DNA from 2 places in the Cellvibrio sp. PSBB006 genome. Region 1 is predicted to be linked to the other one. Evidence: predicted binding sites of a transcription regulator. Region 1 holds the regulator's gene; the other holds the start of a gene.
The links. The regulator PhoB, encoded in region 1, activates phosphate uptake and scavenging genes when phosphate is short. The targets are predictions, from matches to a motif close to TGTCATAAANNTGTAACA.

Region 1 (6,743 bases):
ATCGGCGAAAACAGTGTGATCGGTGCGGGTTCAGTGGTGACCAAAGATATTCCAGCGAATGTCGTAGCAGCAGGAAATCCGGCGCGGGTGATAAAAAAAATTAATCCGCAGCGACGCATGCTAAAACGGGAATTGATGTTTCGCGATGCGCAGCATTATTACCGCAATCAGGATGAGTTGGATCGTTATATGTTGGCTAACAATGGTTGGTTGAATTGGTTGCGCAGCGTATTTTTTCCCAATAGAAACGATTGATATCGGATTATGCTGCGCTAACCCGACAAAAATCTCAATGGAGAGGAAACACACAAGTGAAGACACTGCCTTTCCCAACTTCACTGGTAATTTTTAACTCCGCGTCGTGACGCAACAACACGTGTTTAACAATCGCCAGCCCCAAACCGGTTCCACCAGTGCTGCTGTTGCGGCTGGCGTCTACGCGATAGAAACGCTCAGTCAATCGGGGAATATGTTTGTTTTCAATACCCGGACCATTGTCACTCACCGCGAAATAACAATTCTGTTTATCTTTCCACAAACGCATGGCGATCTTGCCTTTGGCCGGTGTGTATTTCACAGCGTTAACCACCAGATTGGAGAAGGCGCTGTGCAATTCCTTTTCATTCCCCAGCAATTGAATATTGCCATCGCAACTCAAGGTGATCTCTTGCTCCTTGTCACCGCTTAATGCCATTGCTTCGTTACGAATGGAATGCAATAACGGGTCGAGCGGAATCAGTTTCTGGTTGTGACCGACTTCCGTGGTTTCCAGTTTTGATAACACCAGCAGGTCGTTGATCAGCAACGCCATGCGTTGTGTCTGCTGTTGCATTTGCTGTAAAGGCTTTTGCCAGGTCGGCCCCAGGTTGTTGTTGTCGGCCAGGGTTTCCAGGTAACCGCTGATCACGGTCAAGGGCGTGCGTAATTCATGGGAGACGTTGGCGATAAAATCCTGACGCATCTGTTCCAGATTGTGGATCTGGGTAATGTCACGCACCAGAATCAAACGTTCATTTTTTCCAAAGCGGGTGATTTGAAATTGCAGCTGTTTGGATGAAAAACGCGGTGAGGGTAATTCCAGCGGCTCGCTGTAATTTCCTTCTTCAAAATAACTGACAAAGCGCGGATGGCGAATAAAATTAATAACCGAAAGGCCCTGGTCTTTGGTGTGAAAACCCAACAAGCGCTGTGCCGCCGGGTTCCAAAAGTCCAGATGACCGCGCCAGTCCAGCAGGATCACGCCGTCTTTTAATGCCGAAGTAATTTCCTGCACGCGATTGATTACCGCTTGCAGGTTTTCTTTTTCCTGACGCTGGTGGCGTTGCAGATGATAGATATTGTCGAACACGTCGCCCCAGATGCCGGCGGCTTCGGGGGGTTCTTCATCGTTCTTGCGCAACAGCCAGCGATTGAGTCGCGACATCTGCCACAACATGTAGACAAGATACGCCAGAACACCAATATCCAATACCAGCAGCAAGTGGCCGGTCAACCAGCCCAATAACAGACAGATCGCGACGAAGATCGACAGGCGCTTGAGTTCGGCGCTAAAACCTTGCAGCAAAATAATGAGCCTCTTTCACAATCATCAACAGCAGAATATTTTTAATACTATCGCGTGCAAATATGACTTTTCTTCGCGATTGAATTAAAAAATCTCTGCCCGCCGGCATTGTTTAAAACGTCTGTGCGTTTTTAACCGGTTTGAATTATGCGTCGGCCTTGGTGGAGAAACGATAACCGGTACCGCGCACAGTCTGGACCAGGTTTTCGTGGCTGTCGACGGTCAGGGCTTTGCGCAAGCGGCGGATATGCACATCTACCGTACGCTCTTCCACATAGACGTTGCCGCCCCACACGTGGTCCAACAATTGGCTGCGAGTATAGGCTCTTTCCTGGTGAGTGAGGAAAAATTCCAACAGGCGATATTCCGTCGGTCCCATGTCGACCGCCTGGTTATTGATGGTAACCCGGTGACTGGCAGGGTCGAGGCACAAGCCCTGGACAGTGATGGGGTGACCATTGACTTGCGGGTCCGCACGGCGCAGCACCGCCTTAAGGCGGGCGACCAGTTCGCGGGGAGAGAAGGGCTTGGTGATGTAATCGTCAGCACCCACTTCCAGTCCCTGAATCTTGTTATCTTCTTCGCCCTTGGCGGTCAGCATGATAATAGGGATGTCGGCGGTCACATCGTCGCGCTTGAGGCGACGCGCCAGCTCAATGCCGCTGGTGCCAGGCATCATCCAGTCCAGCAGTATCAGGTCAGGCTTTTCATCCACAATCAACGCATGAGCGTCCTGTGCATTGCTGGCTTCGATACACTGATATTCGGCCATCTCCAATGCGACACGCAACATGTCGCGGATGGCTGATTCGTCATCGACGATCAAGATTTTACGCCCACTCATAATTCCTACCTGTTACCCGCTGATGGCTGAGAAGCAATTGTTGCAAGCGTATTAAATAAGCCATGTGTTACAACTTTATGACAGCACAGGATTCCGCTTGGCACCAGCAGCACAGGGACATTTTCAGAATTTGTCTGCCACTACCCCGATAAAGATGGCGAAACCCACCCAATTGTTGTTCATAAACGCCTTGAAGCAGGCATCCCGTTGACGGAATCGGATCAGGTATTGCTGGTAGGCGAACAGCAAGGCTGCCACGCCCAGACTGACGTAATAGTAAGTACCCAACTCAAAACGCGAGCCAACCATCAACAAGGCGTACAGCGTAAGCGCTTGCAATACGCCGGTCATAAGCCGGTCGTGCTCGCCAAACAGGATGGCTGTGGATTTGACGCCGATGCGCAGGTCATCGTCGCGGTCCACCATGGCATAAAAGGTATCGTAGACCACGGTCCACAGCACCACAGCGGTGTAAAGCAACCAGACTTCCGCGCCCAGGGAACCGCTCTGGGCGGCAAAGGCCATGGGAATCGCCCAGGCAAAGGCAGCCCCCAAAACCACTTGCGGCAGGTGAGTGAAGCGCTTCATAAAGGGATAACAAAATGCCAATAGCACGCCGCCCACCGACAACTGAATGGTCAGAGTATTGGTCAGCAGCACCAACCCGAAGGCCAGCAGGCACAAACCGATAAACAAAGCGATGGCTTCGCGGCTGGATACCTGGCCGTTGACCAATGGCCGCTCGCGGGTGCGTTTGACATGACCGTCCACCTTGCGGTCGGCGAAGTCATTGATCACACAGCCGGCGGAGCGCATCACAAACACGCCCAGCACAAAGATCACCAACACATCCCAGCGGGGAACGCCATCGGCGGCCAGCCACAGGCTCCACAGGGTGGGCCACAACAACAAGAGCGCACCAATAGGTTTGTGCATACGCATCAATTGCCAGTACAGGCGGATGCGCGGCACAGCAGATGGGGATGGTTTGGCGGCGGGCCTTTGGTCGCGGGCCGGGGAGCTTGTGGGGCGCGGGTTGGATCGAGTCATAGCAGATTCTGTTGTCTGTCGTTAACGATGAGGGGTATCAAAGGAAACAGCCGGTGACGCTAGCGTACCGACGAATGCATCGAGAAACACTTCGCTGACCAGCAGCGGCTTATCTTCCAGATAAAACACAGAGCGTCGTCCCCATAACGGGGTGTCATTGATGAGCTGGTTCGGCACATAACCATGATGTCGGCTTATGCGGCTCACAGCAATGGCACTGCGCTGCAAGTGTGGCTGACTGAACAAAAAGGCGCCCAGCGGGCTGGCGTCCTGCTTACGCAGATGCCGCAAAGTCCCGGTGAGGCTGGTAAGTGGCAGAACGCTGCGGGCAAATACCCAGGGCCGGTTGTGTCCGCACAACACCACCTCACGAATCAACGCCAAGCCATGGCGATCCATATTCAGGCAACGCCACTCGGACAATGCCGGCCGTGCAATCTGCTGGCGTAACACCTCCACATGAAAATGGCCGCGACTGCGAGCAACCAGGCGCGCGGTGAGTGAGCCTGTATCCAGCAGCCAATTACACAATGCCGCTGCTGGACGCTGGCCTCTGGGCCATTGCGCCAAGGGTTGCCAATTCACCGGGGATCGGCCGTAAATCGATAACGCCAAAAGTCTCTCCTGTCACAAGATGCCGGCTAACCAGCGCGGGATTCTAGCAGGTTGGCACCGGGAGTTTGGCCGGCAACCGATGCTCGCTGATAAAAAGCTCGCGTTTTCACTGCCCCCGAACGACCTGAGCGGTTACACTCCCGTTTGCTTTGCCTGTCATTACCGCTTCAGGACCACCAGATACATGAGGAGCCTTGCCATGCACAAAACCGATCTCGTTGAACGGGTAGCCGATCAGACTGACATGAGCCGCGACAAAGCGGATGCGGCGGTATCCGCCATGATTGAGCAGATCACCAATGCACTCAGCCGCAATGAGCCGGTTTCGCTCGTGGGATTCGGCAGCTTTGTGAGAAGCCAACGCGCCGCCCGCCAGGGACGCCACCCGCAAACCGGCGAGACGATCCACATCGCCGCCAGCAGCAGCGTGCTTTTCCGGCCCGGCAAGGCGCTGAAAGACGCCCTTAATCCACAATAAACCCTTCCCCACCACCTATAACAACTATCGAGGCTAGGATGACACTCACCAACCGAATCCTGCTGGGCATGATTCTCGGCATTATTGTTGGCATTCTGTTCAATGTAATTATCGCCACAGATCCGGATACCGGTCTGCCGGTAACTGCCTGGGGCGCCTGGCTGGACGGGGTGTTAATCAATGGATTCCTGGATGCGGTGGGCCAGGTCTTTATCAAATCGCTCAAGCTATTGGTGGTACCGCTGGTGTTTGTGTCGCTGGTGTGCGGCAGCGCAGCGCTCGGTGGCCATAGCCGCATGGGTGCCATGGCACTGAAGACCGTCTCCCTGTATTTATTGACTACCGCCATGGCTATTGCCCTCGCCATTCTCGTGGCCTCGCTGATTCAACCGGGAGAGGATGTGGACCTGGCCATGGCCACCGGTTTCAGCGCGATTGAAGCACCGGGCCTGAAAGAAACCTTTATCAATATCTTTCCCGAAAATCCCATCCAGGCGATGGCCGATGGCAATATGTTGCAGGTGATTGTGTTTTCCCTGCTGTTCGGTATTGCCATCTCGCGCAGCGAATCCCCTGCGGCGCAAAATCTGCAAGCGTTCTTCAATGACCTCAACACGGTTGTGATCAAGATGGTGTTGCTGTTGATGCACATCGCTCCTTACGGTGTGTTCTGCTTGTTGGTTAAATTATTTTCCTCATTAGGCATTGATGCCGTGCTAGACCTGGCAAAGTATTTTTTTACGGTACTGCTGGTGTTGCTCTTACACGGTCTGGGTGTTTACGGTTTGCTGCTGAAATTATTGAGCGGGTTAAATCCGCTGATTTTTTTCCGCAAGATGTGGTCGGTGATGGTGTTCGGTTTCAGTACTGCATCCAGCAATGCCACACTGCCAATTACGTTACGCACCGTTGAAAATGATCTGGGCGTGGATAATAAAGTGGCTTCTTTCAGTATTCCCCTCGGCGCTACCATCAATATGGACGGCACGGCGATCATGCAGGGCGTAGCCACGGTTTTTATTGCGCAGGCTTATAACATCGACATCGGCCTGGGCGGCTATCTGCTGGTGATTCTCACGGCGACCCTCGCCTCCATCGGCACTGCCGGCGTTCCCGGTGTGGGTCTGGTGACCCTCGCGATGGTTTTAAATCAGGTGGGCTTGCCGCTGGAAGGCATTGCCTTGATCATCGGCGTCGACCGTTTGCTCGACATGATTCGCACCGCCGTGAATATTACCGGCGATGCCATGGTGTCCACGGTTGTAGCCAAAAGTGAAAACCTGTTGGACCGCTCGCGCTTTGAAAACACCGATAAAAAGATGGTGGATGAGATTTCAAAAGAATGATGACGATGTTTATGACTCCCATGTCAGGTAAGGATGCATGACTACACCCCACGCTATTCTCGAACATACCTTCGGTTACAACAGCTTTCGCGGTACGCAGGAAGCGGTAATTAACCATTTGATTGCCGGTGATGATGTATTGGTGTTGATGCCCACCGGCGGCGGTAAATCCCTGTGCTACCAGATTCCTGCCTTGGCGCGCGCCGGTACCGGCGTGGTCATTTCGCCGTTAATTGCGTTGATGCAGGACCAGGTTAGCGCACTGCATGAACTCGGCGTGCGTGCCGGCTTTTTAAATTCCACCTTATCGTCGCAAGATGCCTGGCAAACCGAACGGGCACTGCAAAATGGCGAGCTGGATTTACTCTACGTCGCACCCGAGCGTCTGTTGCAGGATCGCATGCTCGACCTGCTGGACAACGCCCGCATTTCTCTGTTTGCCATTGACGAAGCACATTGTGTGGCGCAATGGGGCCACGACTTTCGCGCCGATTATTTAAAGCTGGATATCCTGCAACAACGCTTCCCCGAAGTGCCGCGCATCGCGCTCACCGCCACCGCCGATGTGCGTACGCGCCAGGAAATTATTGAACGTCTGGGTTTACAAAACGCGCAGCAATTTATCAGCGGGTTTGATCGGCCGAATATTCAATATCGCATCCAGCAGAAAAATAATCCCCGCCAACAATTGTTGCGTTTTCTGCGCGACGAACAAAAAGACAGCGCGGGCATTGTGTATTGCCTGTCGCGCAACAAAGTGGAACAAACCGCTGCCTGGTTGTGTGGTGAAGGCTTTAATGCCTTGCCTTATCACGCTGGTTTAAGTGCAAGCCTGCGCGCCGAAAA
Region 2 (6,743 bases), 910 kb from region 1:
AAACCGAAGCAGGTCGCACCACCGATCCCGTGCGGATGTACATGCGCGAGATGGGCACCGTCGAGCTGCTGACTCGCGAAGGCGAAATCGTTATCGCCAAACGTATTGAAGAAGGTGTGCGCGAGCTGATGCACGCGGTTTCTTATTGGCCGGGCGCTGTCCAACATGTGCTGGACGAATACGCGTTGGTTGCCAAAGAAGAACGCCGTTTGGGCGACGTTATCATCGGCTGGCTCGACCCGGCAGAAGATATCCCTGCGGCCACCACTGACGAAGACTTGCCCATTGCTGCCGCCGCACCCAAAGCGGCTGCGAATGACGATGACGAAGAAGACGATTCGTCCAGCGATGATGATGAAGAAGGCGTGTCCGGTGTTGATCCGGAAGAAGCGCGCATTCGTTTCGACGACCTGAAAAAGCAAAACGAAAAAGCCGATAAAGCCGTCGCCAAACACGGGCGCAACAGCAAGCAAGCTGAAAAAGAACTGACCGCCCAGGGCGACCTGTTCAAATTCTTTAAGCTTCCGCCGCGCCAATTCGACCCCATTTATGTTCAAATCCGTGGCGTGCTGGACACCGTGCGTCGCGAAGAGCGCACCATCATGGAATTGTGTGTGCGTAAAGCGCACATGCCGCGCAAGACATTCATCAAAGAATTCCCCGGCAACGAAGTCAATGAGTCGTGGATTCCGGACATCATCAAGAAAAAGCGCGATTACTCCGATGCCTTGAAATTGGTTGAAGAAGATATCCTGCGCGCACAACGCCGCCTGATTCAGATTGAGCAGGAAAATAATCTGTCACTGGCCAACATCAAAGACATCAACCGTCGCATGTCGATTGGTGAAGCGCGTGCGCGTCGCGCCAAGAAAGAAATGGTGGAAGCCAACCTCCGTCTGGTTATTTCCATCGCGAAAAAATACACCAACCGTGGTTTGCAATTCCTCGACCTGATTCAGGAAGGCAATATCGGCTTGATGAAAGCGGTAGATAAATTTGAATACCGTCGCGGTTACAAATTTTCTACTTACGCGACCTGGTGGATTCGTCAGGCCATTACCCGCTCCATCGCCGACCAGGCGCGCACCATCCGCATTCCGGTACACATGATAGAGACCATCAACAAACTCAATCGTGTATCGCGTCAGATGCTGCAGGAAATGGGTCGTGAGCCGACGCCGGAAGAACTGGGTATCCGTATGGATATGCCGGAAGATAAAGTGCGTAAGGTGCTCAAGATCGCCAAAGAGCCAATCTCCATGGAAACCCCGATCGGTGACGATGAAGATTCACATCTGGGCGATTTTATCGAAGACACCACCATTATTTCACCGGTGGAGTCTGCGACCATCGAAGGTTTGACCGAAGCTACCCGCGAAGTCCTCGCTGGCCTGACCGCGCGCGAAGCCAAGGTACTGCGTATGCGTTTCGGTATCGATATGAACACCGACCACACCCTGGAAGAAGTGGGCAAACAGTTCGACGTAACCCGCGAACGTATCCGCCAGATCGAAGCCAAGGCGTTGCGCAAATTGCGTCATCCTTCACGCTCAGATCACTTGCGTAGCTTCCTGGATGAGTAAGGTTCAGCTAGCGTCATGATTCGAATAAAAACCCGCCCCGTGCGGGTTTTTATTTTTCCGCTCTTCTTTTTTTGCACTTCAGCGACAAGATGTCTGCAGAAAATTGCCATTCATCAAACTGTCACTTATCCGCAGTCATAATTCTGTCATTAAAATTTTGAAAAGATGCGCTGTGAATAAAAATCTTAGCTGGGTACTGCTCCACTCTATTCTGATCGTCACCACTGTCGTCAGCCTTTTATCAGGGCTTCGCATAGCAACGCTTTCCCACCCCGAGCTGCTGTGGTTCTCTGCGCTATTGCCGCAAGGATTAATGCATTCATGGCATTTGGTCAGCGCTGCGGTGTCTACCAGTATTGCGTTCTTCTATCTTCTTTATCTCATCCTATTAAATCCTCGCCGCATCAAACCGACTTCTGCTTCTTTTAACCGACATTATCACCGCCTGATTACCTGGATTGGCTATACCGCTCTCTCTTTGTTATTGATCACAGGGTTGGGTCTCTATTTTCACCTTATCGATCCATCAATAGCCAAGACCTTACATTTTTATGCGGCGTTGCTGCTGGTAATTTATCTGTTTCTTCACGCGGCGGTGTACATTATTCAATATGGAATAAGAATTTTCGTAACAATTTTTAGTTTCTCACGCGAAAACCTGCCGAAGCATCTCGCATTTTGTTTAGCCATGTTTTGTGTCATTGGCAGCTCGTATTATTTTTTTACCGCTCGAAACTTTCACCCGTTAGAGGTCGCGCATATAGCGATTGATGAATTCATTGAGATTAACGGAACAGCAAACGAAGTCGCCTGGGAAAAAGCCGAAACCATCCTGATTCCCACCTTCGGTGGAGCCAATTTTATTAACGGCGCTACACCGATCAAGGTTAAAGCTGTTGAGAACGGTGAGGAGATGTTTTTTCACATCAGCTGGTACGACCCCAGCCAAAGCTTGCAGCATCTGCCTCTCGTTAAAACCGAGCAAGGCTGGAAAGTTACCCAGGATGGCTTTCATCATTTTAATGAGCGAACTCATTACGAAGACAAACTCGCCGTCATTCTTTCCAACACGTGTGCATTCGGCGCGGCAGGCACTGCGCATCTCGGCCACAAGCCACTGAAAGACAAACCGGCCCACTGGGCGGGAAAAGGCTACCACTACACACAGCCGGGCAAGCTGGTGGATTTGTGGCATTGGAAAGCCGTACGTACCAACGATATGTTTTTGGCGGACGATAATTTTATTGGTCCACCGGAAATCGAGAGGCCAGCATCCCGACGTTACACCGGCGGCTATATGCCAGATGGAAAAGACAGCGGTTCCTACGTGATGAATTGGAAATGGTACAAGCAGGACATTGTTATTCCCAAACGCCTGCCGAAATATCCGAATGCGTTAAATGATTATCAAGACAGCACGAAGCATGCGTCGTTAAGTTGGGTTATCCCCTGGTTCAGCTATGAACCTTACGCCGCTGAAAATGATCGCTTTCCGGTGGGAACCATCATGCCTTCTGTTATGTACACCTCCAATCGCTTTGAAGGTGATCGTGCGGATGTAAGAGCAAGAGCACAATGGTCTGATAACGTTTGGTCACTGGAGCTGGTACGCAAAATCAACACGCAGTCGCCCAAGGATATTTCCTTACACGATGGTGTTTGCCTGTGGATTGCCGCCTTTGACCACGCGCAGATCGAACACACCCGCCACGTGCGCCCGGTTAAATTAGTGCTGGAACAATAGCAATGTGGAAGCGCCTGTTTGTCTTTACGTTGTTAATCGTGGGCGCGCTCTTCTACGCCAGGTTTAATCAGCCTCAGCTTCCAGCGCAGCACGAGTCATCGTTTATCAAGGTGAGTGCGCAAGGTGAACCTATGGACATCTGGTCTGGGCCTTGGAGTTGCGTTTACGATAAAAATAGCGGTTTATTGTGGGAGATTAAAACAGACGCCGAAGATATTCATCATACCTCCTGGACCTTTTCCTGGTTTAACGAAGGCATCGGTGTGGATAATAGCGGTGACTGTTATTTTGAAGCAGCGCGTTGCGACGCGGAGGATCTGCTACGCCGTGTCAACCAGAAAAAATTATGCGGTGTTGACGGCTGGCGTTTACCCACCGCCGATGAATTAGTCTCATTGGTCAGTGTTACCGCTCCGCCAGGCGATGCCCTTATTGATTCCGATTTCTTTCCTTATACGCAACGCGGTGATTACTGGACAAAAGATCGCGACAAAGACCTTGCATCCGTTTATGAGCACCTCGGCAATGGCGCGCTTGCCGTCAGTTTTGTTGATGGCACAATCACCGCACTACCCTATCGCAATGCAGCGTTTGTCATGCTGGTAAATGACTCAGCCACTTTGCTGCAAAAAAATAGCGCGACGAATCACTAAATTTTCGAAAGCTTGCGCATTAATCTGCTTTCAGCATTTCTGCAACAAAACTGTCAATAGATATTCACATCTGCTCGTTAGCCTCTCAGGCGCCTTACTGCAACCGTAAAACGACCTATAACGACCGGAGGCTCCATGACCAGAGCAGGGATTTGTGCAGCGCTGTTTTCTGCCATTATTTTTTCAGCATTTCTTTCAACAACAACCCACGCAGCCACCACACATCACCGCCTGATCTGGGATAGCGACCCCGCCCATAACGCTGTGGTCGGATTTTCCCCCAACGGGACGAGCACTGCACCTTACGTTAAATACGGCTTCTCTACCGATGAAGCACAGTGGGTCAGCCAGCAACCGACGTCATCGCAACAGTTCAACAGCGGGTTGCTCAGTTATTTTGTTCGCCTGACCAACCTTCCTGAAGATTCCGCCATCTATTACCGCGTGTGTGATAACAGCGGCTGTGGCGAACGCTTCTGGTTTAAAACGGCCCCGACCGACACCCAACCTTTTGTGGCGGTCGCCGGAGGTGATTCACGCACAGGCTGGACAACTCGCCGCGCCGGCAACAGCCTGATCGCCAAAATCAGACCGCTGTTCATCATGCATGGCGGCGACTTTACCAACGCAAACAATATTGCGGAAATAACCGAATTTCTGAGCGACTGGACGCTGACATTTTCAAGCGACACTATCAATAACATCGCTTACAAACGTATTTATCCGCTGATCCCCACCCACGGCAACCATGAAGACAATAATTTCCGTACCTTGTGTCAGGTGTTTGGTGTCGACTACAACGGCGATGGCCAATGCACCACCGCCGACACCTACGGCGCGTTCAATATTTCCCCGCTGCTGCGCGTTTATACACTGAATACGCAATACGCCAACAGCGGCTGGAGTTCCTATGCAAACGCGATGAATACCTGGCTGGCGGATGACCTCTACGCGAACGGCACCGATACGACCTGGCGCTTTGCGCAATACCACAAGCCAATGTTTCCGCATTACACCGGCAAGCCAGACAACCCACATTTATTTTCCTGGTGGGCAAATCATTTTTATAACTACGGGATGAACCTCGTGGTGGAATCCGATACGCACATCAACAAACTCACCAAAGCGATTCGCCCCAGCGGCAGTACATTTGTGGAAATCACAACCGGCGGTACGGTGTATGTCGGTGAAGGTAGTTGGGGCGCGCCCGCACGCTCGGCTAATAATCCGCGCCCCTGGACGATTGATCTGGCGAGTATCCAGCAATTCAAAGTGATTACGGTAACGGAAGACAATATTGAAGTTCGCACAGCGCAATTCGATGACACCGCAAGCACACTGACGCGAACGCAACGAGAGAATGATCCAACCGTGTTACCTGCGAACGTCAATTGGTGGTCAGCCAATAGCATTGGTGAAACGCTGACACTGGTGCAAAACGCCGCCGGTCAATCGATCATTGACAACGGCGTTGCCAGCGGAGACACCATCGAATTGTCAGCCACTGACGACACCTTCGTTTCCACCTCACAAGCCACACAGAACTTTAACGGCAGTAGCGAAGGCTTGCTCGCAGACGGGCTCGACACCACCTACGGCGCGATGGAAGCGTTAATCAAATGGGACGTGAGCAGCCTACCCGAATGCGCCGACATCAGCGCCGCGAGTGTGCAAATCGATGTATTTAATCCGTCGTCCGGCAGTTATCAAATTTTTGCCGGCACCAACAGCTGGAGCGAATCATCGGCCACCTGGAACGCCATCGGCGGCAGCGCTCATCGCGGCGTTTTGATGGGATCGTTTAACCCCTCCTCCACCGGCGTAAAAACCATTACCTTATCCAGCGCCGGGATCACGGCAATCAAAGGCTGGCTGCAAGGCGGCAACAACGGCATCGTCATCGCCGCCAATGGCAGCACCGACGGCATCGACTTCCGCTCAAAGGAAACCGGTTTTACGCCAAAACTTATCCTGACCTATTCAGACACCGGAAGCTGCGGAACCACGACGACCACCGAACTCACCGCCGCTCACGACACATTCGTTTCCAGCACTCAGAACAATCAGAACCTCAACAACAGCAGTGACGGATTACTCGCGGACGGCAGCGACTCCACCTACGGTGTCATGAACACGTTAGTTAAATGGAACCTGAGCAGCATTCCCGCCTGCGCGATCATCACCAGCGCGAGCGTGAAGCTCAACATCACCAACCCCTCACCCGGCAGCTATCTGGTGCGCAGCGGCGTGAACACCTGGAGCGAACAAACCGCTACCTGGAACAGCGTCGGCGGCACCGCCCACCAGGGCACCCAGTTCGCCTCGTTTACCGCCTCCAGCACCGGGATCAAAACGGTTCCACTGACAAGCTCCGGCATCACGGCGGTACAAGGCTGGCTCCAAGGCACCAACAACGGCATCGTCATCGCCTCCGGCGGCGGCACTGACGGCATCGACATTTACTCGAAGGAGCAAGGCGCCGGACCGGTATTGGTGCTCGAATACCAGCAAAACAGCGGCTGTAGCACCGGCATCACCAGCTTCAGTAAAACCACCCAGGCCGAGCATTACTCATCCCAGTTTGGCATTCAGCTGGAAAACACCGCCGACACCAATGGCGGGCAGAATGTGGGCTGGATAGATGCTGGCGATTGGATGGCCTACAGCGGCATCCATATTCCAGCAACCGGTACCTATACCGTGGAATATCGCGTCGCCAGCCCCAACAACGGCGGCCGCCTCCGCCTGGATCTGAATGGCGGC

Region 2: a site for PhoB is predicted at 1,717-1,734, ahead of CBR65_RS18915 (ethylbenzene dehydrogenase-related protein). Genes of this name have one in related genera too.

What each region holds. Positions count from the first base shown of each region.
Region 1 is NZ_CP021382.1:3,622,808-3,629,550, reverse strand. It holds gene CBR65_RS15045 (DapH/DapD/GlmU-related protein) at 1-255, shown strand, start outside; gene phoR (phosphate regulon sensor histidine kinase PhoR) at 290-1,564, opposite strand; gene phoB (phosphate regulon transcriptional regulator PhoB) at 1,710-2,408, opposite strand; gene ubiA (4-hydroxybenzoate octaprenyltransferase) at 2,532-3,458, opposite strand; gene CBR65_RS15025 (chorismate lyase) at 3,480-4,073, opposite strand; gene CBR65_RS15020 (HU family DNA-binding protein) at 4,273-4,551, shown strand; gene CBR65_RS15015 (dicarboxylate/amino acid:cation symporter) at 4,590-5,897, shown strand; gene recQ (DNA helicase RecQ) at 5,935-6,743, shown strand, end outside.
Region 2 is NZ_CP021382.1:4,537,428-4,544,170, reverse strand. It holds gene rpoD (RNA polymerase sigma factor RpoD) at 1-1,583, shown strand, start outside; gene CBR65_RS18915 (ethylbenzene dehydrogenase-related protein) at 1,756-3,327, shown strand; gene CBR65_RS18910 (DUF1566 domain-containing protein) at 3,330-3,980, shown strand; gene CBR65_RS22185 (DNRLRE domain-containing protein) at 4,116-6,743, shown strand, end outside.